One region of the Streptomyces sp. NBC_00989 genome, then DNA from elsewhere that is predicted to be linked to it. Evidence: riboswitches for the same ligand, from Rfam matches in the RefSeq annotation. Region 1 holds a riboswitch; each other region holds the start of a gene.

What was found. Region 1 has a riboswitch for cobalamin ahead of OG714_RS44245 (HoxN/HupN/NixA family nickel/cobalt transporter). Riboswitches for the same ligand answer to the same signal wherever they lie in the genome.
Region 2: another riboswitch for cobalamin. It lies ahead of OG714_RS18275 (ribonucleoside-diphosphate reductase subunit alpha); the one in region 1 lies ahead of OG714_RS44245 (HoxN/HupN/NixA family nickel/cobalt transporter).
Region 3: another riboswitch for cobalamin. It lies ahead of OG714_RS39175 (cobalamin biosynthesis protein); the one in region 1 lies ahead of OG714_RS44245 (HoxN/HupN/NixA family nickel/cobalt transporter).

Annotation. Positions count from the first base shown of each region.
Region 1 is NZ_CP108728.1:9,835,657-9,845,354, forward strand. It holds gene OG714_RS44235 (DUF5134 domain-containing protein) at 1-69, opposite strand, end outside; gene OG714_RS44240 (helix-turn-helix transcriptional regulator) at 323-688, opposite strand; cobalamin riboswitch at 770-999, shown strand; gene OG714_RS44245 (HoxN/HupN/NixA family nickel/cobalt transporter) at 1,035-2,162, shown strand; gene OG714_RS44250 (hypothetical protein) at 2,403-2,936, shown strand; gene OG714_RS44255 (YcnI family protein) at 2,976-3,731, shown strand; gene OG714_RS44260 (hypothetical protein) at 4,216-4,833, shown strand; gene OG714_RS44265 (sigma-70 family RNA polymerase sigma factor) at 4,989-5,606, shown strand; gene OG714_RS44270 (heavy-metal-associated domain-containing protein) at 6,067-6,282, opposite strand; gene OG714_RS44275 (GTP-binding protein) at 6,823-8,004, opposite strand; gene rpmF (50S ribosomal protein L32) at 8,010-8,180, opposite strand; gene OG714_RS44285 (hypothetical protein) at 8,464-8,886, opposite strand; gene OG714_RS44290 (ATP-binding cassette domain-containing protein) at 8,985-9,698, opposite strand, start outside.
Region 2 is NZ_CP108728.1:4,249,393-4,259,090, forward strand. It holds gene OG714_RS18250 (carbon starvation CstA family protein) at 1-961, shown strand, start outside; gene OG714_RS18255 (YbdD/YjiX family protein) at 933-1,133, shown strand; gene OG714_RS18260 (DUF3311 domain-containing protein) at 1,272-1,535, shown strand; gene mctP (monocarboxylate uptake permease MctP) at 1,532-3,142, shown strand; gene OG714_RS18270 (GNAT family N-acetyltransferase) at 3,274-3,780, shown strand; cobalamin riboswitch at 3,826-3,957, shown strand; gene OG714_RS18275 (ribonucleoside-diphosphate reductase subunit alpha) at 4,082-6,520, shown strand; gene OG714_RS18280 (ribonucleotide-diphosphate reductase subunit beta) at 6,520-7,533, shown strand; gene OG714_RS18285 (putative Ig domain-containing protein) at 7,831-9,698, shown strand, end outside.
Region 3 is NZ_CP108728.1:8,727,058-8,736,755, forward strand. It holds gene cobN (cobaltochelatase subunit CobN) at 1-922, opposite strand, end outside; gene OG714_RS39170 (cobyric acid synthase) at 919-2,430, opposite strand; gene OG714_RS39175 (cobalamin biosynthesis protein) at 2,427-3,368, opposite strand; cobalamin riboswitch at 3,468-3,610, opposite strand; gene OG714_RS39180 (hypothetical protein) at 3,745-3,966, opposite strand; gene OG714_RS39185 (anion permease) at 4,000-5,262, opposite strand; gene OG714_RS39190 (lysozyme) at 5,361-6,188, opposite strand; gene OG714_RS39195 (class II aldolase/adducin family protein) at 6,385-7,134, shown strand; gene OG714_RS39200 (alpha/beta hydrolase family protein) at 7,445-8,572, shown strand; gene OG714_RS39205 (hypothetical protein) at 8,905-9,698, shown strand, end outside.

The DNA of each region.
Region 1 (9,698 bases):
GATCCAGCGCAGTCCGCTCGCGGCGATCACGAAACCCCCAACTCCGGGACGCCGTGAGGCATCCGTCATCCGATTCACGACGGGGTCGCATCAGCAGAGGAGAGGCGAAGGGCGCGGTCGCCGACCAACTGGATGGACGCAACAGGAGTCGGAGCGGCGCAGGAGTGAGTTCCCAAGGCGCCATGTGAGTACGGTCACTTGGGCGGCGGGCGGCGGGCGGCGGGCCGCGAACGCACCACGAAGCGGACCGCGGCCGACCGTCCGTACGACCTGCACGGCGGCTCGATGAACGGGTGGTCGGCGCGGGTCAGTTGAAGACGACTCAGGCCGCAGGCTCCGGCGGAAGCGAGGAGTCCAGCAGCGCCGCCATGCCGGGATCGGTCAGCCGGTAACGGACGACGCGCCCGTCCTTGTCGGCGGTGACGGTGCCCGAGGCCCGTAGCAGGCGCAGGATCTGGGAGACGGACGTGTCGCTGATTCCCGTGGCCAGCGCCAGATCCGATACGGCGATGGGCCCGGCCCGGTGCACGGCCAGCAGCACGGACAGCCTGTTCGGCTCGCCCAGCAGGGAGAAACGGGCGGCCCACTCGTTGACGCGGGCGGCATCGCCGATGCCCTCGATGGCCTCGCAGACGGTGTGCTCATCGATCGCACGGCGATGCGCGCGACTCTCCGGAACCAGATGCATGCACCCATCCTCACCCCTGCCCCCGCGTGATGCACAACACCTGCGCAATTGCGCAGACTTGTGGATGACCAGGTGCCGCACCTAGCCTGATCCGGCCGTGGTGTTCGGGAAGACCGGTGCACCGTGTCCGATCAGGTTCGGGCACGGGAGTCCGGAGCGGCCCTCGCCACTGTGATCGGGAAGTCTCCGCACCATCCCCGCTCCCACCAGGGACCGGGCGGCCACTGGGCGCACGTCGCGCCCGGGAAGGCCGGGCGGCGCAGACGTTCGACCCGTCAGCCAGGAGACCGGCCACGGCACCGTACGACGACCCCGTCCACGAGGTGCTGGAGAGGCTGCCCCGAACATGACCCTGCCCGAAAACCCCGCCCCGCCGACCATCGCCACCGGGACACCGGCCGCGCAGCCACTGCGCTGGGAACGCCGGGACTGGCTCCGCACCGGCGCCCTGCTCGCCGTCATCGCGGCCCTGCACGTTGTGGCCTTCATGATTCTGATCGCCATGGTCGCCCCGAACCACTACACCGTCGGCCATCAGGTCTTCGGCGTGGGACTCGGCATCACCGCCTACACCCTCGGCATGCGGCACGCCTTCGACGCCGACCACATCGCGGCCATCGACAACACCACCCGCAAGCTCATGGCCGACGGCAAGCGTCCGGTGTCGGTCGGCTTCTGGTTCGCGCTGGGCCACTCGACGATCGTGGTCGCGATGGCCTCGCTCATCGCCGCCGGCGCAAAGGTGACCGGCACCCTGCTCAACGAGGACTCCGACTCCCGTGTGACCCTCGGCCTGATCGGCACCACCGTCTCCGGCACCTTTCTCTACCTGATCGCAGCACTCAACCTGGTCGCCCTCACCGGGATCTACCGGGTCTTCAAGGCCATGCGCGCCGGCCAGTTCGACGAGCACGAGCTGGAGAAGCACCTCGCCAACCGCGGCTTCATGAACCGCATCCTGGGCCGGCTGACGAGGTCCATCACCCGGCCGGGCCAGATGTACCCCGTCGGCGTCCTGTTCGGCCTGGGCTTCGACACCGCCACCGAAGTCACCCTGATGGTCATGGCCGGCTCCGGCGCCGCCGCCGGCCTGCCCTGGTACGCGATCCTGTGCCTGCCCCTGCTGTTCGCCGCGGGCATGAGCTTGTTCGACACCCTCGACGGCTGCTTCATGAACTTCGCCTACCACTGGGCGTTCTCCAACCCGGTCCGCAAGGTCTACTACAACCTCACCATCACCGGCCTGTCCATCGCGGTCGCCTTCATCATCGGCACGATCGAACTCGTCAGCGTCCTGCACGACAACCTCGGCCTCCAGGACGGCATTACCGACTGGATCTCCGGCATCGACCTCGACAACGTCGGCTACATCATCGTCGGCCTCTTCGTCGTCGTATGGGCCTGCGCCATCGCCTACTGGCGCCTGGCCAACGTCGAACACCGCTGGAACACGAAGACCGCCAACGCGGACTGACACCTCGGTCGCGGGGCGGTCGGAGGCTCCGCCCACCCGCGCTCCCGCCCGCATCGAATTCATCGGCCGAGCCGGGAACTGAACGGGACCCGCATCCGACTCGTAAGGAAGACGAAGGGCTGACCAGGTAGTACGTGGACGGTGATGCGCATGCGCGGGCAAGGGGAGAGATCCTCGAACCGCACGGCCGCACCGGCGAACGTGAGCGCGTCCCCAGCGGTACGAAGCTTGCGTGCGGCGGTGTTCGCCGTGCTGTGCGTGCTGCTCGCCGCCGGAGGACACGCACTGGCCATGGGCGCGGCACCACCCGTGTGGATACAGGCCGCCGCAGTCCTGCCGATCTTCGCGGTCGGCTTTCTCCTGGGCGGCCGAGAACGCTCGTTGACCGGCATCGGCGGCGCGACGCTGGCAACCCAGGGCGGCCTGCACCTCGCCTTCGACGCCGCACGCCCTCGTACTGCGATGGCCATGCCCGGCATGTCCATGAACCACGCGCACGCGATGACACCGCACGCCACCGCCGCCCACGTCGGAGCGGCCCTCGTGCTCACCTGGTGGCTGCGGCGCGGTGAGGCCGCGCTGTGGTCACTGTTGCGGTGGGCAGTCAACTTCCTGCCGGGGCTTGCCGCTTGGTGGCAGGTAGCGCGCGGGACGCAGGGCGGGGCGAACGCGCCGCGCCCGACGGCGCGGCCCGCCGGTGTCACCCGGCAGGTGCGGCTGCGGTACGCCGTTCACCGACGCGGACCGCCGACGGGGATGTCGTACGCAAACTGAGCCCGACATCCCTTCACGAGTACGGAGATCCACTCAGCCATGTCCGCACACCGCACCGCCCTGCGCCGCGCAGGCACCGTCGCCGCCCTCGCCACCGCCGGAGTCCTGGCCGCCGCCGGGGTCGCCTCCGCGCACGTCACCGTCCACCCCGAGAGCTACGCCAAGGGAGCCACGGACGGCGTCATCACCTTCCGCGTCCCCAACGAAGAGGACAAGGCCAGCACCACCAAGGTCCAGGTCTACCTGCCCACCGACCACCCCGTCCTCGGCGTGCTCGTCTCCCCGCAGGACGGCTGGACCGCGAAGGTCACGAGCACCAAACTGAAGACCCCGATCAAGACCGACGACGGCACCATCACCGACGCCGTCTCCGAGATCACCTGGACCGGCGGGAAGATCGGCGCCGGCCACTACGAGGACTTCAACGTAGCCTTCGGCCAACTGCCCGACGACACCGACCAGCTGGCCTTCAAGGCGCTGCAGACCTACTCCGACGGCAACGTCGTCCGCTGGATCGAGGAGAGCACGGGCGGCGAGGAGCCGGAGAACCCGGCGCCGGTCCTCAAGCTCACCGCCAAGGGCGCGGACGCCGAGGGGAGCAGTACTTCGGCCGCCTCGGCGACGGCTTCCAAGAGTTCCGGCGGCAGTGCCGACACTTCCAAGTCGACCGCGTCCGACAGCGACTCCACGGCCCGCGGGCTCGGCATCGCCGGGCTCATCGTGGGTGTGCTGGGGCTGGCGGCGGGGGCGTTCGCCGTAGTGCGCAGCCGCTCCGCCGGATCTCGGGCCGAGTGATTCGGGTTGCCCTGCCGGTGGAGACCTGCGGGTGGGGCAACCCCGTGGACCCCGACCTGTGCCGTACGACGGGACTGGAGAGGGGTATTGCATGAGCCCCAAGCATTGCCGCCACGGCCATGCCGACGGCCAGTTCGGTACTGGAAAGGCAGGCGCCTGGCTAATGGGTCGAACCCCACCTTGTGCTTCGACGTCGCCAACCTCGTTGGCGCGGACGACGGTTGGTCGCCATGACGTCCTCGGCCACGGGCGAGGGAAGTTCCCGTGTCCCGAGCGGGGTGTCCACCACAAGGCAGAGGAGAAAGGGGTATTGCACCGACGCCGCCCGCATTGAGGGCCACTCCAACAGAAGTCGGACAGGAATCACTTTGAGTTCCGGCCTATTGGTGTGGCCTGGGTCACATGCTGTGGATCGAGTGTGATGGGCTATGGGTTTGCTTACCCGCACATGACAGAAGGTGCCCCGGTGCCAGGATGAGGCGCCATGAGGCCAGGGTGGTGTTCTCGCGCGATGCGGGCCGCGATGTTCGCGGCCGTCTGCGTGGTGCTCGCTTCCCTGGGCCACGTCATGATGTCCGGGGACTACGTGCCCGCGTGGGCACTGGCCACCGGACTGGTCGTCACCGGCGTTCCGGGCTGGTGTTTGGCGGATCGTGAACGTGGGCTCCCGCTCATCGTGACGGTCGTGGTCGCCGCCCAGGCGGTGCTGCATTCGGCGTTCCTGCTTGCCCAGCCGACGGCTGGTGATTCGGTCTCCCCGGATACCACCATGAACATGGCCTCGATGCGGACGGGCTCCATGCACATGGCCAACTCGTCGGCCGGTGGTACGTCGTCGGCCGGCATGCTCGTCGCCCACCTGCTGGCCGCGCTGCTGTGCGGGCTCTGGCTGGCCCACGGCGAGAAGGCCGCATTCCGCATCCTGCGCGCTCTGGCCGGGCGACTGGCGGCTCCGCTACGACTGCTGCTCGTCCTGCCCGCGCCCACGGACCGCCCGCGCATCCGCAGGAGCCACCTCTACCCGGACCGGGCGCCGCGCCTTCTCCTCCTCGTCCACGCGATCACCTCCCGGGGACCGCCGGCTCGGACCGCTGTCGTCTGAGGACAGCCGGTATCCCGAGGCGGCCTGCGAGGTGTGCCCCGGGCCACGGCCGTACGTCCGCGCAAGCGCCGTAGGGCCGTCCCACCCCACTCACCGGACCGCCCGCGATCTCGCGCGCCTCGGTCCGGATCGCGGATGACTGAGAAGGACTCCAGGTGATCACTCCTGCCCTGCCCGTTTCGAGCGGCACAGGCGAGAAGAAGCCGGCAGCTCTCGACGAGGCGATCACCGCGTGGGCGCTCGCGGCCCGGGGTGGTGACGCGGACGCGGTCGACCACTTCGTCCGCGCCCTGCAACGCGATGTCCAGCGGTACGTGGCTCATCTCTGCGGCGATCCGCAGGCAGCCGACGACCTGGTGCAGGACACGTTTCTGCGCGCGCTCGGCAGCCTGCACCGCTTCGAGGGCCGCTCCTCGGCGCGTACCTGGCTGCTGTCGATCGCCCGCCGGGCCGTCATCGACAGCTACCGCTACGCCGCCGCGAGACCCCGTCTGTCCGACGTACCGGACTGGCAGTTGGCGATCGAACTGGCCCAGCCGATCGACCTCCCCGGCTTCGAGGACGGCGTCGCTCTCCTCGACCTCCTGGCGTTGCTGCCGGACGAGCGCCGCGAAGCCTTCGTCCTGACCCAGATGCTGGGCCTGCCGTACGTGGAAGCCGCCGAGGCGAGCCACTGCCCGATCGGCACGGTCCGCTCCCGCGTCGCGCGCGCCCGGGCGACCTTGACCGACCTGCTCGCGGAGGCGGAGGAACCCGCCGTAGCGGCGGTCTGAGTGCTGCGCTTGTCGGCGCCCGATGGGGGATGCGTGACGGTGATGACATGTCGCGTGCGTCGGGCGTGGCAGGCGAGCGTCTGGTGGCGGCCGGGAGCGAGCGCACCGTCCGGCTGGGGCGAATGGCCGTGGTGAGTCCATCCCCGTATCGGCGTCTGCTGACATCAACAACCCATCACTGGACGGGTGTTGCCTGGCTTGTCGTCCGTCTCCGCGAGGTGACCGACCGTGAAGTCGTCGTCATGAGGCGCGCTCCGTACGGCCGGGCTGTCGGGGGCGAGGAGGTCACCGATCGGGACGTCGTCCGTGCCCTGGCCGGAGAATCGGCATCGGCACGGTCGGCCGCCCCCGGACGTCACTCACCGCCGTGTCGGGCGTTCGCGCGGGCAGGACGGCGGGGGTGGTGCCGTCCTGCCCGGACCTGGCCTCGGGACGCTCTCGACCGGATGGACCGGCTCGGTCAGGCGGCGACCGAGTCTGCGACGGCGTACCCGGCCTCGACGATGGCCGCCCGCAGCCGCGCGTCGTCGAGGTCGGTGCCGTGCACGGTGACGGAGTTCGCGGCGACGTCGACCACGACATCGCTCACGCCCGCCACCGCCGACACTTCTTCTTTGACGCTTGCCGCGCAGTGGGCACAGGTCATGCCGGTGACGTTGTACTGCTTCTGAGCCATGGGGAACTCCTGGTGCTTTGAGGGCTTTTGATGGGATACGGACCCGCAGGTGCGGATGTTCAGGCAGGGACCATCGGTTCAGTAGTCGGCCGAGCGGGGCGCGGAGTTCCCTGTGAAGTTCCGCGGGTTTCGGTGCCGAGGCGGGGAAGGATTCCCGAGCAATGGGAGTCCGGCGCGGGTGGAGGACAGCCGGATGGCGTTTCTACGGCGCCAGCTCCCCGGCAGGGCGCAGGCCGTGTAGCCCTGCGACCGCCGACGCAGCAGGACCCGGCACATCCGGACGCGGATCAGCAGTGGGAGCCTGGCCGCTGCTCGCGGCCACGGTCGCCGATCATCGGGTCAACAACCCGGCTTCCTGCAGGGCCCTGATCGGGTCAGGGGAGTTTCAATACGTGTCCGGAGGGCGGTTTGATCTGGGACCGGGTGGCAGGGACCAGAGAAGATATGAGGGGCTGCGGCTTCTCCTTATTGCCCCTACGGATCGGTGTCCATGCCGGGCTGGGCGGCGCCGTGGCTGCGTTCGCCGCCCGGCCCGGGGCCTCAGGTCCCCGCTACGAGTGCGGGGTGTTCGTGCTCGCAGGTGTCGTCGATGCCGTAGGTGTCCCAGGCGGGGAAGGGGTCGACGGGCGGGAGGTTCTCGCTGTCGGTCATGAGGCAGTTGGTCAGTGCCGCGTGCAGGGCGTTCGGGTGCAGGTGTGTGCCGATGAAGACCAGTTCCTGGCCCTCGGGGCTGTCGGGGTTGCTCGCGGCAGAGGGTTCGAAGCGGGCGACGGAGCCGGCCTGGGGCCACAGGCCCGTCACCCGCGGGCGGCTGGCCAGCGTGAAGAAGCCCTTGGAGCGCAGGATCTGTCCGTGTGCGCCGCTGTCGAGTTCCTCGGTCACGAACGTCCACAACCGGCCGGGATGGAAGGGCAGTTCGGAGCGGAAGACGGTCGAGGAGATGCCGTACTCCTCGGTCTCGGGGACGTGGTCGCCGTTGAGCTCCCGCACCCAGCCGGGGGCCTGTTGGGCGCGTTCCAGGTCGAAGAGCCCGGTGCCCAGGACGTCGCCGACTTTCACACGGCCATGGACGGCCGGGACGACGCGCGCGGCCGGGTTGAGGCGGGTGAGGGTGGCCCGCAGCCGGTGTGCCGACTCCTCGTCGACGAGGTCGAGTTTGTTGAGGACGATGACGTCGGCGAACTCGATCTGGTCCATGAGCAGGTCGCTGACGGTGCGTTCGTCGTCCTCGTACTGGTCCAGGCCGCGTTCGGCGAGTTCGTCGCCGCCGGTCAGTTCGGGCAGGAAGTTGGCGGCGTCGACGATGGTGACCATGGTGTCCAGGCGGGCGATCTCCTCGAGGGTGGCGCCGTCGTCGCGGGCGAAGGCGAAGGTCGCGGCCACCGGCATGGGTTCGGAGATGCCGGACGACTCGATGAGGAGGTAGTCGAAGCGGTCCTCGCGGGCCAGCTTGTCGATCTCCTCCAGCAGGTCGTCGCGCAGGGTGCAGCAGATACAGCCGTTGGTCATCTCGACCAGGCGTTCCTCGGTGCGGGACAGGGCCGCCTCGCCGCCGCGCACGAGGGCGGCGTCGATGTTGACCTCGCTCATGTCGTTGACGATGACGGCGACGCGCAGTCCCTCGCGGTTGCCGAGGACGTGGTTGAGGAGAGTGGTCTTGCCCGCCCCGAGGAATCCGGACAGGACGGTTACAGGCAGTCGGTCGTGAGAGCCGTAGGACATGAAGGTCAGCCCTCGGGGCGCAGCAGCCCGCGCTCGTACGCCTTCGCCAACCGCTGGGGCACCAGGTACGGGACGCCGTCGATGGTGATCGGCACGAGCGTCGGCGTGGCCGCCTTCCACTGGGCGCGGCGGTGACGGGTGTTGCTGCGGGACATCTTCCGCTTGGGAACGGCCATGGAGTCCTCCTGGACGAGCGGGCAGGGGCCAGGAGACGGACGCTACATGAAAATGGATCCCATTACTAATAGAGTCCTGCTGTCCCGGGCGCCCGAGACGGCGCTCAGCGCACGGCCACCAGGACGTGACTGTTGCCGAACTGCCAGACCGTTCCCACGTCGTTGAATCCGGCGTCGCGCAGCAGGCCGACATGGTCCGCCAGGGTCAGGCCGTCGTTCTCGCAGGGGGATGGCGGCGCTCGCCCTGCCGTGCGAGTCCGGGATCGGCCTAAATGCCGGACCATCAGGACTGCCAGTCCTCGTGGGCGGACGTCAGGTGCCGCTCGGCGTGACGGCGCCCGACATCGAGCGCGAGGCCGCGGATCGTCGCCGAGTCCGGGCTCATGTGGTCCCCGTTGACGAACACGCCCCCGGGGCGCAGGCACTTGGCGATGTCCTGGTACACGCCGCGCAGGGTGCTCTTGGTCAGGTAGTGCAGGGCGGTGGTGGACACGGCCGCGTCCACTGGGCGGTCCACGCCGAGTGCGTCGAGCCAGCCGGGCTCACCGATCAGGGCCTCGACATAACGCTCTTCCTCGCCCCTGTACAAGAGCCGGGCAGTCGACGGGTTCGGCATCCTCACCGGCCGGACCGTCGCCGGCGACACCCCGCAGATGTCCTGGCCGCTGGGCACCTCCGCCCTGGTCCTCAACGCGCTCGCGGTCATATGGCGGCCGCCGGCCTTCGCCGGCGCGGACCCCGAGGCGGGATCCTGCCCGCTCTGGGCAGCGCATTCCCAGCGGTCCGAGGCCCTCCCTGAATCGGTCAGCGTCCCGCTCCCGCCCCCAGACGTGTCGTGGTCTCCAGGAGCGCCGCGGTGAACGGGTGGCCCGGCGCGGTGAGTACGCGCCGGGACGGGCCCTGTTCGACGAGTTCGCCGGCGTCCAGGACGGCGATGCGGTGGGCCAGGGCCGCGGTGTCCAGGTTGTGCGTGATCAGGACCAGGGACAGGTCGTCGCGATCGCGGAGCAGGGTCACGAGGGTGTCGAGGATGCCGCGGCGGGTGACCGCGTCCAGACCGGAGGTGATCTCGTCGCAGAGGAGAACGCGCGGCCGGGCGAGGAGCGCGCGGGCGAGGGCCGCGCGCTGGAGTTCGCCGCCGGACAGCTCTCCGGGGTGCCTTCGCACCGATTCCTCCGGGAGGCCGAGGCAGGTCAGGATGGCCAGGGCCTCGGTCTCGGCGGCGTGGTTGCCGGTGCCGCGCAGCCGGACCGCGGTGCGGGCGACCTGGTGCAGCACGGGGCGGTGTTCGTCGAAGGCGGCGCGCGCGTCCTGGAAGACGTACTGGACGGCCGCCAGCTGTGCGCGGTCGCGGTCGCGGAGGCTGCGCGGCAGTGGTGTGCCGTCGAGGAGGATCTCTCCGTCGTGGTCGCGGTGGAGTCCGGCCAGGCAGCGGGCGAGGGTGGTCTTGCCGCTTCCGGATCGGCCGACGACGGCCAGACTTTCGCCCGCGCGCAGGTCGAGTTCGGTCAGCCGCAG
Region 2 (9,698 bases), 5.6 Mb from region 1:
GAACGCCCCGTCGGGCGCGATCGGCACGACCGTGCAGAACGCCTCGCAGGTGGTGAGCAGTTGGGGCTATCACATCTCCCCCGCCGACCTCGCGCAGGCCGCGAAGAACGTCGACGAGGCGAGCCTGCTGTCCCGCACCGGCGGGGCGCCCACCCTCGCGGTCGGCGTCTCGGAGATCTTCTCCAAGGTCACCGGCGGGAGTCTGCGCGCCTTCTGGTACCACTTCGCGATCATGTTCGAGGCGCTGTTCATCCTCACCGCGCTGGACGCGGGCACGCGGGTGGGCCGGTTCATGCTCCAGGACATGCTGGGGAACGTCTACCGGCCCTTCAAGAACGTGAGTTGGAAGCCGGGCCTGGCCCTGACCAGCGCCGTGGTCTGCGCCCTCTGGGGCTACTTCCTCTGGGTCGGCGTGCACGAACCCCTCGGCGGGATCAACCAGCTCTTCCCGATCTTCGGCATCTCCAACCAGCTCCTCGCGGCCGTCGCCCTGGCCGTCTGCACCACCCTCCTGGTGAAGTCCGGACGCCTCAAGTGGGCCTGGATCACCGGGATTCCGCTCGCCTGGGACGCGACGGTCACCCTGACCGCGAGCTGGCAGAAGGTCTTCTCCAGCGACCCGAAGGTCGGCTTCTTCAAGCAGCGCTCGGTGTTCCAGGACGCGATCGACGCGGGCAGGGTCCTGCCGCCCGCCAAGTCCATGGACGACATGCACACCGTCGTCACCAACTCCACGGTGGACGGGGTGCTTTCGGCCATTCTCGCGGTGCTGGTCGTGGTCGTGATCACGGACGCCCTTCGCGTCTGCGTTCGACACGTCCGCCGCCCCGCGCTCTCCACGCTGAGCGAGACGCCGTACGTCGAGTCGAAGATCGTGGCGCCGGCCGGGCTGATCCCGACCCGGGAGGAGAAGGAAGAGGAGGCGGCACGCGATGTGGTCGGCGCTCAGGCGGGCGACTAGCGGAGTGCGCTGGTATGTCCGGGAGTTGATGGACGAGTCGGCGTACGACCGGTATGTCGCGCACGTACGCCTGGACCACCCCGAGGCGGAGGTCCCCGGCCGCCGCGACTTCGAACGGATGCGGACGGACCGCCAGGAGGCCGACCCACGCCAGGGATTCCGCTGCTGCTGACACCGATGTCAGGCCCGATGTCAGGCCTTCACCGAATCGACATGACGATATGCGGACGAGGTCTTTCGCTGCGGCGACACCGTGACCTACATTGCCTGCGCGTTACACAGGTGATCAGCGAGGGGACGGAGCCGCGAAATGTCAGATGTGCCTGAAGTTCCGCCCGAAGTGGCCGCACCGGTGGTGACTCCGGTCCGCGCCGTCATCGCCGTCTGCCTGTTCGCGCCCTTCGTGGCGCTGCTCTGGGTCGGCTCCTACACCAAGATCGACCCCACGTTCATCGGCATCCCGTTCTTCTACTGGTACCAGATGCTCTGGGTGCTGATCTCGACGGCGCTGACGATGACCGCCTACAAGCTGTGGCAGCGCGACCAGCGGACCCGCCATGGAGGTAACCGGTGAACGACGGCGTGAACGGCGTCGCCCTCGGCGTCTTCATCTTCTTCTTCCTGGCCGTCACGGTCCTGGGCTTCCTGGCCGCCCGCTGGCGCCGGGCCGACAACGAGCAGAGCCTCGACGAATGGGGCCTGGGCGGACGGTCGTTCGGCACCTGGGTCACCTGGTTCCTGCTCGGCGGCGACCTCTACACGGCGTATACGTTCGTCGCGGTCCCGGCGGCGGTCTACGCGGCGGGCGCGGCCGGCTTCTTCGCGGTGCCGTACACGATCCTCGTCTACCCCCTCATCTTCACGTTCCTCCCCCGCCTCTGGTCGGTGTCGCACAAGCACGGATACGTGACGACGTCCGACTTCGTGCGCGGCCGCTTCGGCTCGAAGGGCCTGTCCCTGGCGGTGGCGGTCACCGGCATCCTCGCGACGATGCCGTACATCGCACTCCAACTCGTCGGCATCCAGGCCGTGTTGGATGTCATGGGCGTGGGCGGCAGCGCGAGCTCCAACTGGTTCGTGAAGGACCTGCCGCTGCTGATCGCGTTCGCCGTGCTGGCCGCGTACACCTACTCGTCCGGCCTCCGCGCCCCCGCGCTGATCGCGTTCGTGAAGGACGGGCTGATCTACCTGGTCATCACGGTGGCGATCATCTACATCCCGATCAAGCTCGGCGGCTTCGACGACATCTTCAGCGCGGCGGGCGCCAAGTTCAAGGCGGCGGGAGCGGGCGGACTCGTCCCCGCACCGGCGGGCCAATGGACGTACGCCACACTGGCGTTGGGCTCGGCACTGGCGTTGTTCATGTACCCCCACTCGATCACGGCGACCCTGTCCTCCAAGAGCCGCAACGTGATCCGCCGCAACACCACGATCCTGCCCCTGTATTCACTGATGCTGGGCCTGCTGGCGCTGCTCGGCTTCATGGCGATCGCGGCGGGCGTCAAGGTCACCAACGGCCAACTGGCGATCCCGCAGCTGTTCGAGAACATGTTCCCGGACTGGTTCGCGGGCGTGGCCTTCGCGGCGATCGGCATCGGCGCCCTCGTCCCGGCGGCCATCATGTCCATCGCGGCGGCGAACCTCTTCACCCGCAACATCTACAAGGACTTCATCAAACCGGACGCGACCCCGGCCCAGGAGACAAAGGTCTCCAAGATCGTCTCGCTCCTGGTGAAGGTCGGCGCCCTCGCCTTCGTCCTGACGATGGACAAGACGGTCGCCATCAACTTCCAGCTCCTGGGCGGCATCTGGATCCTCCAGACCTTCCCGTCCCTGGTGGGCGGCCTCTTCACCCGCTGGCCCCACCGCTGGGCCCTCCTCGCCGGCTGGGCGGTCGGCATGATCTACGGCACCCTCGCCGCGTACGGCGTGGCCTCCCCGACCCAGGACCACTTCGGCGGCTCGTCCAAGGAGATCCCCGGCATCGGCGAGATCGGCTACATCGGCCTGACGGCGTTCGTCCTGAACGTCGTGGTCACGGTGGTCCTCACGTTCGCCCTGAAGGCGTTCAAGGCCCCCGAGGGCATCGACGAGACCAGCCCCGCCGACTACACGGCAGACGCAGGCGACCCGGGCGTAGAGGTGGAGCTGCCTCCGGCGACTGCTGGCGCCGCCCACTGAGCCCACCCAGGGGCGCGGGGCTGTATCGATTTGCGGCTCCGCCGCGTGGGCGCGCCCAGCCACGACGAACCCGCAGCGGGCCACCGAAAAGCAAGTCACTCGGCGGCCCGCTGTCGTACACACTCACCCCCATGGACATCCTCATCCGCCGAGCAATCCCCACCGAATACGAAGACCTCGGCAACATCACAGCACAGGCCTACCTACAGGACGGCCTCCTCGACTACGGCGACGACGACCCCTACCTCCCCGTACTGAAGGACGTGGCAAGCCGAGCCGCAGCCGCCGAGGTCCTCGTCGCGGTGGACGGCGAACACCTCCTCGGCGGAGTCACCTTCGTCCCCGGCCCCGGCCCCGTCGCCGACATCGCGACAACCGGCGAGACAGAGATCCGCGCACTGGCGATCGCCCGCACCGCCCGCGGCCGAGGCGCCGGCGAGGCCCTGGTCCGCGCCTGCATCGACCGCGCCCGAGCCACCGAGGGCTGCGAGGCCGTGGTCCTGTCGACCCAGAGCTCGATGCACGCGGCCCACCGCATCTACGAACGCCTGGGTTTCGTCCGCACCCCCGACCGCGACTGGAACCCCGTGCCACACCTGGACGATCTCACTCTGCTCACCTACAAGCTGACACTCTGAAACCACCGCGACACAACATCTGGTGGTGGCGTGACAGGCGAGCACAAGATGTATGCTCATGCTCGCTGTCGCCGCAGGGGAATCCGGTGCGAATCCGGAACTGTCCCGCAACGGTGTACTTACGTGCATATGCACGCATGGTCAGTCCGAGGACCTGCCGACAGCTCGCGTCCGGCCACCCGGCCAGGGCGCATGACGTCCGGGCCTCGTGGAGTGGGCCGGTGGACGCGACGCCCCGTGCGCTCGTGTACTGCCGCCTGCCCTCGGCGAGGCCCCGTGCCGAGCGAGGGAGAGCCCCACCGTGACCATCGCGCCAGCAGAGCCGGCATCAGCGACCCAGGTGAACAAGGCGATCGTGGCGACCGCGACCGGAACCGACGTTCCCGGTACGGCCGTTCCCGGAGCTACCGTTCCCGGAGCCGACGGCCCGGGTACCGCGATCCTGCGGACCCTGACCGAGCTGACCGCCGACCTCCCCGACGCCGACCCGGGCCGGGTCGCCGCCGCCACGTTGCGCGGCCGGTCCGCGCACGCGGACGTGGCGGAACTGCGCGAGCTGGCCACGGAGGCGGCCGCCGGTCTCATCTCCGAGGACCCGGTCTACTCCCGGCTGGCCGCCCGGCTGCTGACGGTCGGCATCGCCGCCGAGGCCGCCTCCCAGGGCGTCACGACGTTCACCGAGTCCGTCGCCGTGGGCCACCGCGAGGGCCTCATCGCGGACCGCACCGCCGAGTTCGCGACGCTGCACGCGGCCCGCCTGGACGCGCTGATCGACACGGAGGCCGACGACCGCTTCGGCTACTTCGGGCTCCGGACGCTGTACAGCCGTTACCTCCTGCGGCACCCGATCACCCGCAAGGTCATCGAGACCCCCCAGCACTTCATGCTGCGCGTGGCCGCCGGTCTCGCGGAAGACGACTCGACCCGTGCCCTGGACGAAGTGGCCGCGCTCTACCGCCTGATGAGCCGCCTGGACTACCTCCCGTCCTCCCCCACCCTCTTCAACTCCGGCACCCGGCACCCCCAGATGTCGTCCTGCTACCTCCTCGACTCCCCGCTGGACGAGCTGGACTCCATCTACGACCGGTACCACCAGGTCGCCCGCCTCTCGAAGCACGCCGGCGGCATCGGTCTGTCGTACTCCCGCATCCGCAGCCGCGGTTCGCTGATCCGGGGGACGAACGGGCACTCCAACGGCATCGTCCCGTTCCTGAAGACGCTGGACGCCTCGGTCGCCGCGGTGAACCAGGGCGGCCGGCGCAAGGGTGCCGCCGCGGTGTACCTGGAGACCTGGCACTCCGACATCGAGGAGTTCCTGGAGCTGCGGGACAACACGGGTGAGGACGCCCGTCGTACGCACAACCTGAACCTGGCGCACTGGATCCCGGACGAGTTCATGCGCCGGGTGAACGAGAACGGCGACTGGTCGCTGTTCTCCCCCGCCGACGTGCCCGAGCTGGTCGACCTGTGGGGCGACGAGTTCGACGCCGCGTACCGCAAGGCCGAGGCGCAGGGGCTGGCCAAGAAGACCATCCCGGCCCGTGACCTCTACGGCCGCATGATGCGCACCCTCGCGCAGACCGGCAACGGCTGGATGACCTTCAAGGACGCGGCCAACCGCACCGCCAACCAGACCGCCGAGCCGGGCCACACGGTCCACTCCTCGAACCTCTGCACGGAGATCCTGGAGGTCACGGACGACGGCGAGACGGCGGTCTGCAACCTCGGTTCGGTGAACCTGGGAGCGTTCGTGGTCGACGGTGACATCGACTGGGAGCGGCTGGACGAGACGGTCCGGACCGCCGTCACCTTCCTCGACCGTGTCGTGGACATCAACTTCTACCCGACCGAGCAGGCGGGCCGTTCCAACGCCCGCTGGCGCCCGGTCGGCCTGGGCGCGATGGGCCTCCAGGACGTCTTCTTCAAACTCCGCGTCCCCTTCGACTCCCCGCAGGCGCAGGCACTTTCGACGCGTATCGCCGAGCGCATCATGCTCGCCGCGTACGAGGCCTCGGCCGAGCTCGCCGAGCGCAACGGCCCGCTGCCGGCCTGGGAGAAGACCCGTACGGCGAAGGGTGTGCTGCACCCCGACCACTACGACGTGGAGCTGACCTGGCCCGAGCGCTGGACGGCCCTGCGGGAACGTATCGCCCAAGTCGGCATGCGCAACAGCCTGTTGCTGGCGATCGCCCCCACGGCCACCATCGCGTCCATCGCGGGCGTGTACGAGTGCATCGAGCCGCAGGTCTCGAACCTGTTCAAGCGCGAGACGCTGTCCGGCGAGTTCCTCCAGGTCAACTCGTACCTGGTGAACGAGCTGAAGCAGCTCGGCGTGTGGGACGCCCGCACCCGTGAGGCGCTGCGCGAGGCCAACGGCTCGGTGCAGGGCTTCAGTTGGATCCCGGCCGAGGTCCGCGCCCTGTACCGCACGGCGTGGGAGATCCCGCAGCGCGGCCTGATCGACATGGCCGCCGCCCGCACCCCGTACCTGGACCAGTCCCAGTCCCTGAACCTGTTCCTGGAGACGCCGACGATCGGCAAGCTCTCCTCGATGTACGCGTACGCCTGGAAGCAGGGCCTGAAGACGACGTACTACCTGCGCTCCCGCCCGGCGACCCGCATCGCCCGCGCGGCCCAGGCCCAGGCTCAAACCCCCATCCCCGTACAGCAGTTGACCCCCGACGAAGACGCGGTCGCCTGCTCCCTTGAGAACCCCGAGTCCTGCGAGGCCTGCCAGTAATGACGACCGAAGCCAAGAACCTCCTCGACCCGGGCTTCGAGCTGACCCTCCGCCCCATGCGCTACCCGGACTTCTACGAGCGCTACCGGGACGCGATCAAGAACACCTGGACCGTCGAGGAGGTCGACCTCCACTCGGACGTCGCCGACCTCGCGAAGCTGACGCCGGGTGAGCAGCACATGATCGGCCGGCTGGTCGCGTTCTTCGCGACGGGCGACTCGATCGTGGCGAACAACCTCGTGCTGACGCTGTACAAGCACATCAACTCCCCCGAGGCGCGGCTGTACTTGAGCCGTCAGCTCTTCGAGGAGGCGGTGCACGTCCAGTTCTATCTGACCCTCCTGGACACCTACCTCCCCGACCCGGAGGACAGGGCGGCCGCCTTCGACGCGGTGGAGAACATCCCCTCCATCCGCGAGAAGGCCGAGTTCTGCTTCAAGTGGATCAACGAGGTCGAGAAGCTGGACAGCCTCCAGACCCAGGCCGACCGCCGCCGCTTCCTCCTCAACCTGATCTGCTTCGCCGCGTGCATCGAGGGGCTGTTCTTCTACGGCGCGTTCGCGTACGTCTACTGGTTCCGCAGCCGGGGTCTCCTGCACGGCCTCGCCACCGGCACCAACTGGGTGTTCCGCGACGAGACCATGCACATGAGCTTCGCCTTCGAGGTGGTCGACACCGTCCGCAAGGAGGAGCCGGAGCTCTTCGACGACCAGCTCCAGCAGGAGGTGACCGACATGCTGCGCGAAGCCGTCGAGGCGGAGCTGCAGTTCGGGCGCGACCTGTGCGGTGAGGGTCTGCCGGGCATGAACACGGACTCGATGCGCCAGTACCTGGAGTGCGTCGCGGACCAGCGCCTCCAGCGACTGGGCTTCGCCCCGGTCTACGGCTCCGAGAACCCCTTCTCCTTCATGGAGTTGCAGGGCGTCCAGGAGCTGACCAACTTCTTCGAGCGCCGCCCGTCGGCGTACCAGGTCGCGGTGGAGGGCACGGTCGACCTGGACGAGGACTTCTAGATCTCTTTGCCCGAGGACTCATAGCCCTCTTTATCTGCCTCTTACTTCGCGGACGGCCCATGGAGCTTCCATGGGCCGTCCATGGAGTTTCTATGGAGCGGCAAAGTTCATGGGGTGCGTCTGTTCGCGGTCTCGTCGCCCCGGCTACGTTCTGCCCGTCCTGTTCATGCCATTCACCAGTGGCCCCACAGGACGCTCAAAGTGTCATGCCCATGACGACGTCATCTGCCGCCGCTACGCGCGTCACAGGCCTGCCACCACGCCGAGGAACCCCACTCCAAATGGAGGCAGTACCCCATGCGTGAGAAGCCCAGACGGAGTCTGCGAAGACTGCTGACCGCCGCCATCCCCGCCCTCACCCTCAGCGTCTTCGGGCTCGTGGCGGCCTCCCCCGCCGACGCGCAGCCCGCCCCCCAGGCAGCCGTCCAGTCCGCCCAGGTCTCCAAGGTCACCCAGAACTCCAAGGCCCTGACCTCCCCCGCGGCCCAGGCGGTCCACTCGACCGGCAAGGCCGGACAGAAGGTGCCGACCGAGCACCTGTGCGCGGCCGCCGCCCCCGGTCACGCGTCCTGCTTCGCCCAGCGGCGCACCGACATCAAGCAGAAGCTGGCCGCCGCCGTGCACTCGGACGCCGCGGCCGCGGTCTCCGGGCTGAGCCCGGCCAACCTGCACAGCGCGTACGCGCTCCCCTCGACCGGCGGCTCCGGCCTGACGGTCGCGGTGGTCGACGCGTACAACGACCCCAACGCGGCCTCGGACCTGGCCACTTACCGCTCCAACTTCGGCCTGTCGGCCTGCACGGTGGCCAGCGGCTGCTTCAAGCAGGTCAGCCAGACCGGCTCGACCACCTCCCTGCCGACGAACGACACCGGCTGGGCGGGCGAGGAAGCGCTCGACATCGACATGGTCAGCGCGGTCTGCCCGAACTGCAACATCATCCTGGTGGAGGCCACTTCGGCCACCGACGCCAACCTCGGTGCCGCCGAGAACGAGGCCGTCGCCCTGGGCGCGAAGTTCGTCTCCAACAGCTGGGGCGGCGACGAGGCCTCCTCGCAGACCTCCGAGGACACCTCGTACTTCAAGCACCCGGGCGTCGCGATCACCGTCTCCTCCGGTGACGAGGCCTACGGCGCCGAGTACCCGGCAACGTCCCAGTACGTGACCGCAGTCGGCGGCACCGCCCTGTCGACGTCCTCCAACACCCGCGGCTGGACCGAGTCCGTGTGGAAGACCAGCAGCACCGAGGGCGGCGGCTCCGGCTGCTCCGCCTACGACGCGAAGCCGACCTGGCAGACCGACACGGGCTGCACCAAGCGCATGGAGGCCGACGTCTCCGCCGTCGCCGACCCCGCCACCGGCGTGGCCGTCTACGACACCTACGGCGGCTCCGGCTGGGCGGTCTACGGCGGCACCAGCGCCTCGTCCCCGATCATCGCGGGCGTCTACGCGCTGGCCGGCACCCCGGGCTCCAGCGACTACCCGGCGAAGTACCCCTACTCCCACACCAGCAACCTGTACGACGTCACGAGCGGCAACAACGGCTCCTGCACGACGAGTTACTTCTGCACCGCGGGCACCGGCTACGACGGCCCGACCGGCTGGGGCACCCCGGACGGCACCGCCGCCTTCACCTCCGGCACCACCACGGGCAACACGGTGACCGTCACCAACCCGGGCAGCCAGTCCACCGCGACCGGCTCCACGGCCAGTCTGCAGATCTCGGCCACGGACAGCGCGAGCGCGACCCTCACCTACAGCGCGAGCGGGCTGCCGACCGGCCTGTCGATCAGCAGCTCGACCGGGCTGATCTCCGGCACCGCGTCCACCGCCGGCACGTACGCCGTCACGGTGACCGCGACCGACTCCACCGGCGCCTCCGGCTCGGCCTCCTTCACCTGGACGGTCAGCACCTCCGGCGGCGGCAGCTGCACCTCGGCCCAGCTCCTGGGCAACGCGGGCTTCGAGTCCGGGAACACCACCTGGACCGCGAGCAGCGGGGTCATCACCAACGACACCGGCGAGGCGGCCCGCACCGGTTCGTACAAGGCCTGGCTCGACGGCTACGGCTCCACCCACACCGACACCCTGTCCCAGTCGGTGACGATCCCGTCCGGCTGCACGGGCACGACCTTCACCTTCTACCTGCACGTCGACACGGCTGAGAC
Region 3 (9,698 bases), 1.1 Mb from region 1:
GCTCGGGGTCGGCGACGTAGACCGGGACGTCGTCCGGGCCCTGCTCCTTGAAGGAGAACGGGACGGTGATCAGGCGGCCGTCGAACTCCGGGATCGCGACCTGCATCGCGGCGTCCATGGGGGAGAGGGCGGCGGAGGACTCGTCCCAGGTCGCCCTGGACGACGTAAGGCAAAGTCCTTGCAGCACGGGGACGTTGAGGTCGGCGAGCGCGCCGATGTCCCAGGCCTCCTCGTCGCCGCCGGCCGATGCCTGCGAGGCGTGCGTACCGCCCGCGGCGAGGACGGTGGCGATGAGTGCGTCGGCCTTGCCGAGGATCTCGTACAGTCCGGAGTCCGCCCCGCGCAGCGAACCGCAGTACACGGCAAGGGCGTTGGCGCCCTTCGCCTCGATCTGGTCGCACAGGGTGTCCACGAAGGCGGTGTTGCCGCTCAAGTGGTGCGCCCGGTAGAAGAGGACGCCGACCGTCGGCCGGCCCTCGACGAAGGCGCGCTCGCCGTGGACGCCGAACTCGGCCATCTTCTGCGGCTCTTCGAAGCCCTCGCCCGTCAGCAGCACGGTGTCCGAGAGGAACCGGGCGAGTTCGGCGAGGTTCTCCGGCCCGCCCTCGACGAGATACCTGAGCGCCTCGGCCACCACCCCCGCCGGCACCGACGACTCGGCCATCAACTCCGCGTCGGGGACGGTCTCCCCGCCGAGCAGCACGGTCGGAATCCCGGACGCCTTCAGTGCGGCGAGCCCGTCCTCCCAGGCACGCTTGCCTCCGAGCAGCCGTACGACGGCGACGTCCGCGCCCGCGACGAGCGCGGGCAACTCGGCTGCCACGTCCACCCGGTTCGGGTTGCCGATCCGGTACCCGGCGCCGGAGGCCCGGGCCGCCAGCAGATCCGTGTCGGCGGTCGACAACAACAACACTGTGCTCATGCGGGCGCTCCCGGTGGAATGAAAGGCAGTCCTTGCGGCGCGCCGGACTCGATGAGTCGCCAGAGCGCGTCCGTGTCCGCGTGCTGTTCGATGAGGTCGCCGAGCCGGTCGAGCTGCTCCTCGCGCAGCGCGGCGAACGAGGTGTCGGGCGCCGGCACGAACCGGCGGCCCGCGGCGGCCGCCACCTCGCGCAGAAACGCCCGCCGGAACCCGTCCGACTCCAGCGAGCCGTGCCAGTGCGTGCCCCAGGTCTGACCGACCCGGCACCCGTCCAAGAAGGTTTCGCCGCCGGTCAGTTGGGCGACCCCGTGATGGATCTCGTACCCCTCGACCGGCTCGCCGAGGGCTTCGCCGACGGGCCGGGTGAGGGTCTTCTCGCGCGCGAACCGGACGCGCAGCGGCAGGACTCCGAGTCCGTCGACCGACCCCTGCCGGCTCTCGACCTCGTCGTCGATGTGCTCGCCGAGGATCTGGAAGCCGCCGCAGATACCGAGGGTCGGCCGCTGCTCGGCGGCCCTGCGCACGAGGGCGTCCGCGAGGCCGCGCTCGCGCAGCCACTCCAGGGCCTTCACCGTCCCCCGGGTCCCCGGGATCACGACGAGGTCCGCGTCGGCCAGCTCCTCCGGCCGGTCCACGAACCGCACCACGACGCCCGGTTCGGCGGCCAGCGCGTCCACGTCGGTGAAGTTGGACATGAGGGGGATCGCGCAGACGGCGACGCGCAGCACGTCCTCGCCGACCGGCGGCGCGGTGTTGGACTCGCGCACGGTGCCGCGCAGCGAGATCCGCAGCCCGTCCTCCTCGTCGATCCCGAGCCCGTGCCGGTACGGCAGCACGCCGTACGTCCGCCGCCCGGTGAGGCCGAGCAGCATCTCCAACCCCGGTTCCAGCAGCGACACATCGCCCCGGAACTTGTTGACGAGGAACCCGGCGACGAACGCCTGGTCCTCGGGGCTGAGCAGCGCGACGGTCCCGAAGAAGGAGGCGAAGACGCCGCCGCGGTCGATGTCGCCGACGACGAGCACGGGCAGCTGGGCATTGCGCGCGATGCCCATGTTCACGATGTCGGTCCGCCGCAGATTGATCTCGGCGGGACTGCCGGCCCCCTCACAGATCACCGCGTCATACGTGCCCCGCAACTCCGCGAGACAGTCCAACACGGTCCCGAGCAGGGCCTCTTGCCGCCCGCCGTGATAGCCCCGCGCACTCATCTCGCCAACAGGCCTGCCCATCAGCACGACTTGACTGCTCCGGTCGCTGCCAGGCTTCAGGAGTACGGGGTTCATCAGCGCGGTCGGCTCGATCCGGCACGCCTGCGCCTGCATGGCCTGCGCCCGTCCGATCTCGGCGCCCTCGCGCGTCACGAACGAGTTCAGGGACATGTTCTGCGCCTTGAACGGCGCGACCTTCACGCCCTGCCGCACCAGCCACCGGCAGATCCCGGCGGTGACGACACTCTTGCCGGCGTCCGAGGTGGTCCCGGCGACCAACAGCCCGCCGCCGCTCATGACTTCCGCCCCTTCACGAGGAGCCGCCCGGCGACACTGACCCCGAGCGCGAGCAGACCGACGCGCCGGGACAGCCGTACGGCACGCGCGATGTCCGGTACGGCGACGGGACGTCCGTCGCCGTTGAGCACGGGCCGGTGCTCGACCCGCCCGCCGTAGGAGAGCGTCCCGCCGAGGCGCACGCCGAGGGCTCCCGCGAAGGAGGCCTCCACGGGACCGGCGTTGGGACTCGGGTGTTTGGGGGCGTCGGTGCGCCAGGCGCGTGCCGCTCCGCGTGGGTCGCCGCCCGCGACGGTCGCGAGGGCGGCGGTGAGGCGGGCGCCCGGCCAGCCGGCGACGTCGTCGAGGCGGGCCGAAGCCCAGCCGTAGCGGCGGTACTTGGCCGACTTGTGGCCGACCATGGCGTCGAGCGTGTTCACGGCCCGGAAGCCGAGCAGGCCCGGGACACCCGCGATGCCGCCCCAGACCAGCGCGCCGACGACCGCGTCGGACGTGTTCTCGGCGACGGACTCGACGACGGCCCGGGCGATCCCGTCGGCGTCGAGGGACTGCGGGTCCCGTCCGCAGAGGTGGGGGAGCCGTGCCCGCGCACCATCGATGTCACCGGCCTCCAGCGCGCGCCCGATGACCCCGGCCTCGCGCGCGAGGGAGGTCCCGCCGACGACGGCCCAGGTGGCGGCGGCGGTGAGGGCGGCAGAGGCCGTACGGGACGGTCGTAGGGCCGAAGTGGCCGCGGCGGCGAGGGTGATGGTGCCACCGACGCACACGGCGGTGTGCAGGGCGCCCCAGCCCCGGTGGTCGCGCCACAGCACCTGTTCCACGGCGCCCGCAACGCGGCCGAACGCGGCGACCGGATGCCCGCGGCGGGGATCGCCGAGCAGGTGGTCGCCGAGGAGGCCGGCGGCGGCGCCGTACGCGAAGACGCGATCGGCACGCATCGGCTCAGCCGATCGCTGGGGCGGGCACTGCGCTGGTACGGGACCTCGAACGGCAGCCGAGCATGGCGATATGTCCTCACTCAGGGTGTCCACGCCCTGGTTCGACGAGACCGGCGGTGAGAGTTCCTGGCTCCCGGGGCTACCTACCCCGGTGACAGTGGCGGGACCGCGCCGGATTCGCACCGGCTTCCTCTCCTGCCGCCGTATATGGCTCCGGCAGTCCACCATGCTGTTGGAAGGGCCGTCAACTTGCTGTTGACCTGCGGGGACGGAGTGTGCTGATGCCCACACGCGAGGGGGCGGAGGGGTCACGCGGACGTGGGGTGCGGGACGGCGATCCGTCCCGCACCCCACGCTCGGTTCAACTGGCGGCCGGTCAGGCCACGATCAGATAGATCCCGTACGCCACCGCCGCCGCGCAGGCCGCGAAGCAGGTGTAGGCGCCGGTCAGGGCAAGGGGCGCGGAGCCGCCCTGGGCGGTGGCGCGTTCACGCCGGGAGAGGCCGACGATGCCGAGGGTGAAGACCGCCACCAGGGCGACGGTGGCGCCGAGGCTGACGCCGAAGACGGAGCCGAGGGCTGCCCAGTCGATGTGCATGCTGATTCGTTCCTTCGTGTCCGGGGCGCGGGCTCAGACGGCGGCGGCGGGCGGTGTCGCCGGGTCGGACTTCACGATCGGGGCCGGGTTCACGGGGGGCGAGAGGATCGTCGCCGTGAGGCCCTCGGAGAGGGCGACCGACGGGGGCGGCGGGGTCACGGCGGCGATCGCGGTGGTGATCACGCCGGCCGGTTCGTCGACCTCGTTGACGTTCGAGGCGTCGACGACCTGGCGGCGGGAGAGCAGCCAGATGCCGGCGCTGGACGCGACCAGGAAGACGGCCACCAGCGCGGTGCCCCAGTCGCCGAGGTCGGTCACGGACTCGGCGAGCGCGCCGACCAGCGCGGCGGCCGGCAGGGTCAGACCCCAGGCGACGAACATCCGGGTGGCGGTCGACCAGCGGACGACCCCGCCCTTGCGGCCGAGACCCGCACCCATCACCGAGCCGGAGACGGCGTGCGTGGTGGAGAGGGAGAAGCCGATGTGCGAGGAGGCCAGGATGACCGCGGCCGCGCTGGTCTGGGCGGCGAAGCCCTGCTGCGGCCGGAGGTCGGTCAGGCCCTTGCCCATCGTGCGGATGATGCGCCAGCCGCCGATGTACGTGCCCATCGCGATGGCGAGGCCCGCGGAGAGGATGACCCAGGTGGGCGGGTCCGAGTCGGGGGCGATGGAGCCTCCGGCGACCAGGGCGAGGGTGATGATGCCCATCGTCTTCTGCGCGTCGTTCGTGCCGTGCGCCAGCGAGACCAGCCCGGCGGAGGCGATCTGGCCGACGCGGAAGCCCTTGTCGGCGGCCTTGCCGGCCGAGTTCCGGCTCAGGGCGTACGAGAAGCGGGTGGCGAGCATCGCCGCGAGGCCCGCGACGATCGGGGCGGCGACCGCCGGCAGCAGCACCTTGGTGACGAGGACGTCGCCGTGGACCGCGCCGGTGCCGGCCGAGGCGATGGTGGCGCCGATCAGACCGCCCATGAGGGCGTGCGAGGAACTGGACGGCAGTCCGACGAGCCAGGTCACCAGGTTCCAGAGGATCGCGCCGACGAGGGCGGCGAAGATGACCTCGGGACGGATTCCGCTCTCGTCGACGAGCCCCTTGGAGATCGTGTTGGCGACCTCCACGGAGAGAAAAGCGCCCACCAGGTTGAGGGTGGCCGACATGGCCACCGCGACCTTGGGCTTGAGGGCACCGGTCGAGATGGTGGTGGCCATCGCGTTGGCGGTGTCGTGGAAACCGTTCGTAAAATCGAACGCGAGTGCGGTGATTACCACAATCGCGAGGATCAGCGAGAAGTTTTCCATTTACCCAGGCAATCGTTCGAGGTCATCGGCGCGTTGACCGTAGGCAACCTGGGTGAACGGAAGATGAACTGAGGGGGTATCGGTGGTGTCCGGATTGCCTAGTATCCGCGGGCGAACTTCTTCAGTTGGCTCACCGTCCCGTTGAAGAGATTCTGATCACCCGGCAGGCTCCCGCTGTTGTCGTACTGCCAGAAGGTCCAGTACGACCATCCGGCGGGCAGTGAGCCCGCGTCCGCCGACCCGTGGCGGGCGATCCACAGCGCGTGTGCCGAGGCCAGGGAGCTGTTGTCGCCCGTGCAGGTCTTCCACCACTGGGTGGTGGTGTAGATCACCGGGCGGCGGCCGGTCTCCCGGTTCACCTCGGCGCTGAAGGCCTTGATCCAGCTGACCATCTTGGCCTTGCTCAGGCCGTAGCAGCCGTGTTTCTTGTCGTACGGGTTGTATTCGATGTCCAGCGCGGGCGGCAGCGTCCAGCCGTCCGCCTTCCAGTCGCCGCCGTGTGCCACGAAGTACGCGGCCTGGCTCGCGCCCGACGACCTGTCCGGCAGGGCGAAGTGGTACGCGCCGCGGATGACGCCGGCCTTGCGGGCGCCGTCGTACTGCTGGCCGAAGTACGGGTTGCGGTAGGTGGTCGACTCGGTCGCCTTGACGTAGACGAACGTGGCGCCCTTCGCCTTCGCGCCCGGCCAGTTGACGTTCTTCTGGTGCGAGGAGACGTCGTGGCCCTTCGTCTCGCCCGCGGCGATGCCCGCGGCGGTGGCCGGGATCTCGGTGAGCGCGAGGGTGGTTCCGCCGACGGTGAGCGCGGCGACGGCGGCCGCGGCGAGGCGGGCGCGGGGGTGGGTACGGGGGTGGGTGTTCGGGCGGATGCCGGTGCGGATTCCGGTGCGGACAAGGGTCAGGGACGGTTTGCGATCACGGGCCATGTTTCCCCCGGGAATGGCGGCGCGCACGACAAATCCCCCAGAGGTTATTGGAAGATCTGTCGATGCCGGTCGGTCTCCGGCCAAGCGGCCGGAGTGGGTGGTTGGCACCCATATGTCATCTTTCGGATGCGCGCCTTCCGGCCTAAAGTGCCTTCGCCCGAACGTGCGTTGGGGCACCGGCTGACAGGATCGCGGCATGGCTGAGCAACGGCGGGACCAGCGGGGCGGGCGCGACGCCCGGGAGAGTGCGGGAGCTGCGGGGGAGACGCGGAGGAGGAGTGTGCGCGCCGAGGAGGCGCACGCCTGGGGCGCGCTCGTCGCGACCGCCCGCCGGACGGTCTCCGACGGCCTGGTCGTCGGCACCTCCGGGAACGTCTCGGTGCGCGTCGGCGACACCCTCCTGGTCACACCCTCGGGCGTCCCCTACGACCGCCTCGCGCCCACCGACACGGTCGGCGTCGACCTCGACGGCCGGCAGGTCCTCGGCACCCTGCTCCCGACGAGCGAACTCCCCATGCATCTCGCCGTCTACCGCAGCACCGACGCCCACGCGGTCGTCCACACCCACGCCGTCCACGCGACGGCCGTCTCGACCCTCGTCCCCGAACTCCCCTCGGTCCACTACATGTCCGGCGCCCTCGGCGGCCCGGTCCGGGTCGCCCCGTATGCGACCTACGGCACCGAGGAGTTGGCCGAGAACATGCTCCACGCCCTCGCCGACCGCTCCGCCTGCCTCCTCCAGAACCACGGCACGATCGCCTACGGCACCTCCCTGGACCAGGCGTTCGACCGCACGGCCCAGCTGGAGTGGATGTGCCGACTGTGGCTGACGGCGTCATCGGTACCGGGTCTGTCACCGACGTTGCTGACGGGGGATCAGGTGGCTGAGGCGGGGGAGCGGTTGCGGGGGTATGGGCAGGGTGGCGCGCGGCGGGGTGAGGGGTGAAGCGCGCGGACGGGTGAGGGGTGAGCGCGCGGCAGGGTGAGAGGGAGGGGGGTGAGCGTGCGGCGAGGTGAGGGGGAGGGGGGTGAGCGTGCGCCTGGCGCCCGCTCTCACTGGCGCTGTCCCTGCCGCCGCCACCGAGGCATCCCGGCCCCGCGCACCTCCGCCCGGCACCCCTAAGCAGCACCAGCCCCCACCGACACCGTCCCTTCCAGCACCGAAACACCCCGCCCCGACACCTCCCCGCCCAGAACCCCGAGCCCCGAGCTCTCTCCGGCTGGCCGGTAACCGGGTCCCCCGGGACACTGGACCCGTGCGCACAGTCAAAGCGACGGCCGCGGCCGTCTCCGTGGCCCTCGCGGCCGGTGCGGCCGGCGTCGCCGTCGGCCGGTACGCCAGTGACGCCGCGCTGAAGGCGCCGCCGGGCCGCCCGCTGCCGGGCGAACCCCGGCTCACGGTGCACTCCACCGCCGCCGGGCAGATCACACTCACCCGGGACCTCGCGTCCCTGCGCCCCGGCACCTACGGCCTCGCCGGTGACGGCTCCCACGCGGTCGTCGGCCCTGTCGTCGACTCGGCGTCCCCCTCCGCCGACGCGGTCGTACGCCGCCTGGAACGCGTCACCCACGGCACCCTGCGCCCCGGTGACAAGGTGCGGCTCACCCCGAACGTCCACGTCGGCAACCCGAGCGCCGCCCTCGGCCTGGACCACGCCGACATCGACATCCCCGGCGAACTCGGCTCCCTGCCCGCGTGGTTCGTGCCCGGCGCGCGGAGCACCTGGGTGATCGCGGTGCACGGCCTGGCCGCGACCCGCGAACTCTCCCTGAACATCATGGAGTTCCTGCACCGCAGCAGCTTCCCGGTGCTCGCCCTCGCCTACCGCGGCGACCTGGGCGCACCCCGCAACCCCGACGGCCTGGGCCACCTCGGCGAGACCGAGTGGCGCGACCTGGACGCGGCGATCCGCTACGCCGTGCGCTACGGCGCCGAGCACGTCGTCCTGTACGGCTGGTCCACCGGCGCCACCATGGCCCTGCGCGCCGCCGCCCACTCCGCGCTGCGCGACCGCGTCTCCGGCCTGGTGCTGGACTCGCCGGTGCTCGACTGGGAGACGACGCTGCGCGCCCTCGCCACCGCCCGGCACACCCCGGGCGCGCTGCTGCCGCTGGCGGTCCGCGCCGCCCAGGGCCGCACCGGTCTGCACGGCGACCGCATCGCCGAGGCCGCCGACCCGACCCGGCTCAGGGTCCCGACGCTGATCTTCCACGGCCCGGACGACACGGTGGCCCCCTGGACGCTCTCCCGCCGTTTCGCCGCCCACCGCCCCGACCTGATCACCCTCCAGCCGGTCGCCCACGCCCCGCACGGCGCGATGTGGAACGCCGACCCGGCCGGATACGAGGAGATCCTGCGCCGCTTCCTGACGCCGCTGATGTGAGCCGACGTGATCCGTGCACCGTTGATGCGATCCACGCACCGCCGACGCGATCCGAACACCGCTGATGCCATCCGCGCATCGCCGAGGTGACTCGCACACCGCCGAGGTGACCCGCGCGCCGCTGACGTGATCCACCGGCCCGCACCGGGCGCCCCCCTTCACCACCCCGGGCTCCCACCCCCACCACACCCCGCCGACCTTCCGTTTAGCCCTGTACCACTGGCCTGATCCCGGTCCCCAGCTGCCCGCGAGACCCCGTGCCTTGGCCATCCCCGTCGCCCGCCGTGACATTCCGTTTGGGTTTTCGGACCGTCAACCGGAAGACTGCACCCGTGACGTCCCGTATCCCGCGCGACTCCAGGCTTCGACTCGTCCGCCCGCGACCCCTGGCCGCCGCCCCCCGAGCGATGAACCAGCGGCGCTCGCGCCGCCCCGCACCCCGCCCTCCGGAGGGCACACCGGCCCCCGCGGAACTGGCCAGAATGGCACGCTCCGGCCTGGCCGGAGCCGCCCGCGTCGCCCACTGGGCCGACGCCGCACTACGCCCCGGCCGTGACAGCGCGAGCCCCGACGGCAAGGGCACCCTCTCCGACTCGACCGCCGAACTCGCGGCCGAGGAGCTGGGCCTGACCCCGGCTCAGGTCCGCGCCGACTGGGACACCGCCCGCCTCGCCGGCCTCGTCGAGGTGCACGGCGACGAGGCCCGCCCCGGTTGGCGGCTGCGCGCCTGGAACCGCGACGACAGCGCCGTACTGCGCGGTTGGGTCGCCCTCTTCGACGCCTGGTCGCTCGCCCATCCGGAACCCCGGGAGCACGAGCCCTCAGCCGTCGCCGAGGTCGTCTCCGCCATGCCTCAGGTGCTCTCCTTCCTCCAGCTGTCCGCCGGCCCCGTCCCCGTCGAACAGCTCCTCGACCTCCTCGGCCAACGGGTCACCGAACTGCGCACCGAACGCTGCGAGATCCCCTACGGCCCCCAGCCCGAACCCGTCCAGCAGCCCCCGGCCGCCGACACCTCCATCGACACTCCCCTCGACCCGCTCCTCGACTGGGCCCTGCACGCCCTCGCCTCCGTCGGTGCCCTCACCTACGGCGACGCCCAGGCCACCCTCACCCCGCTCGGCAGCTG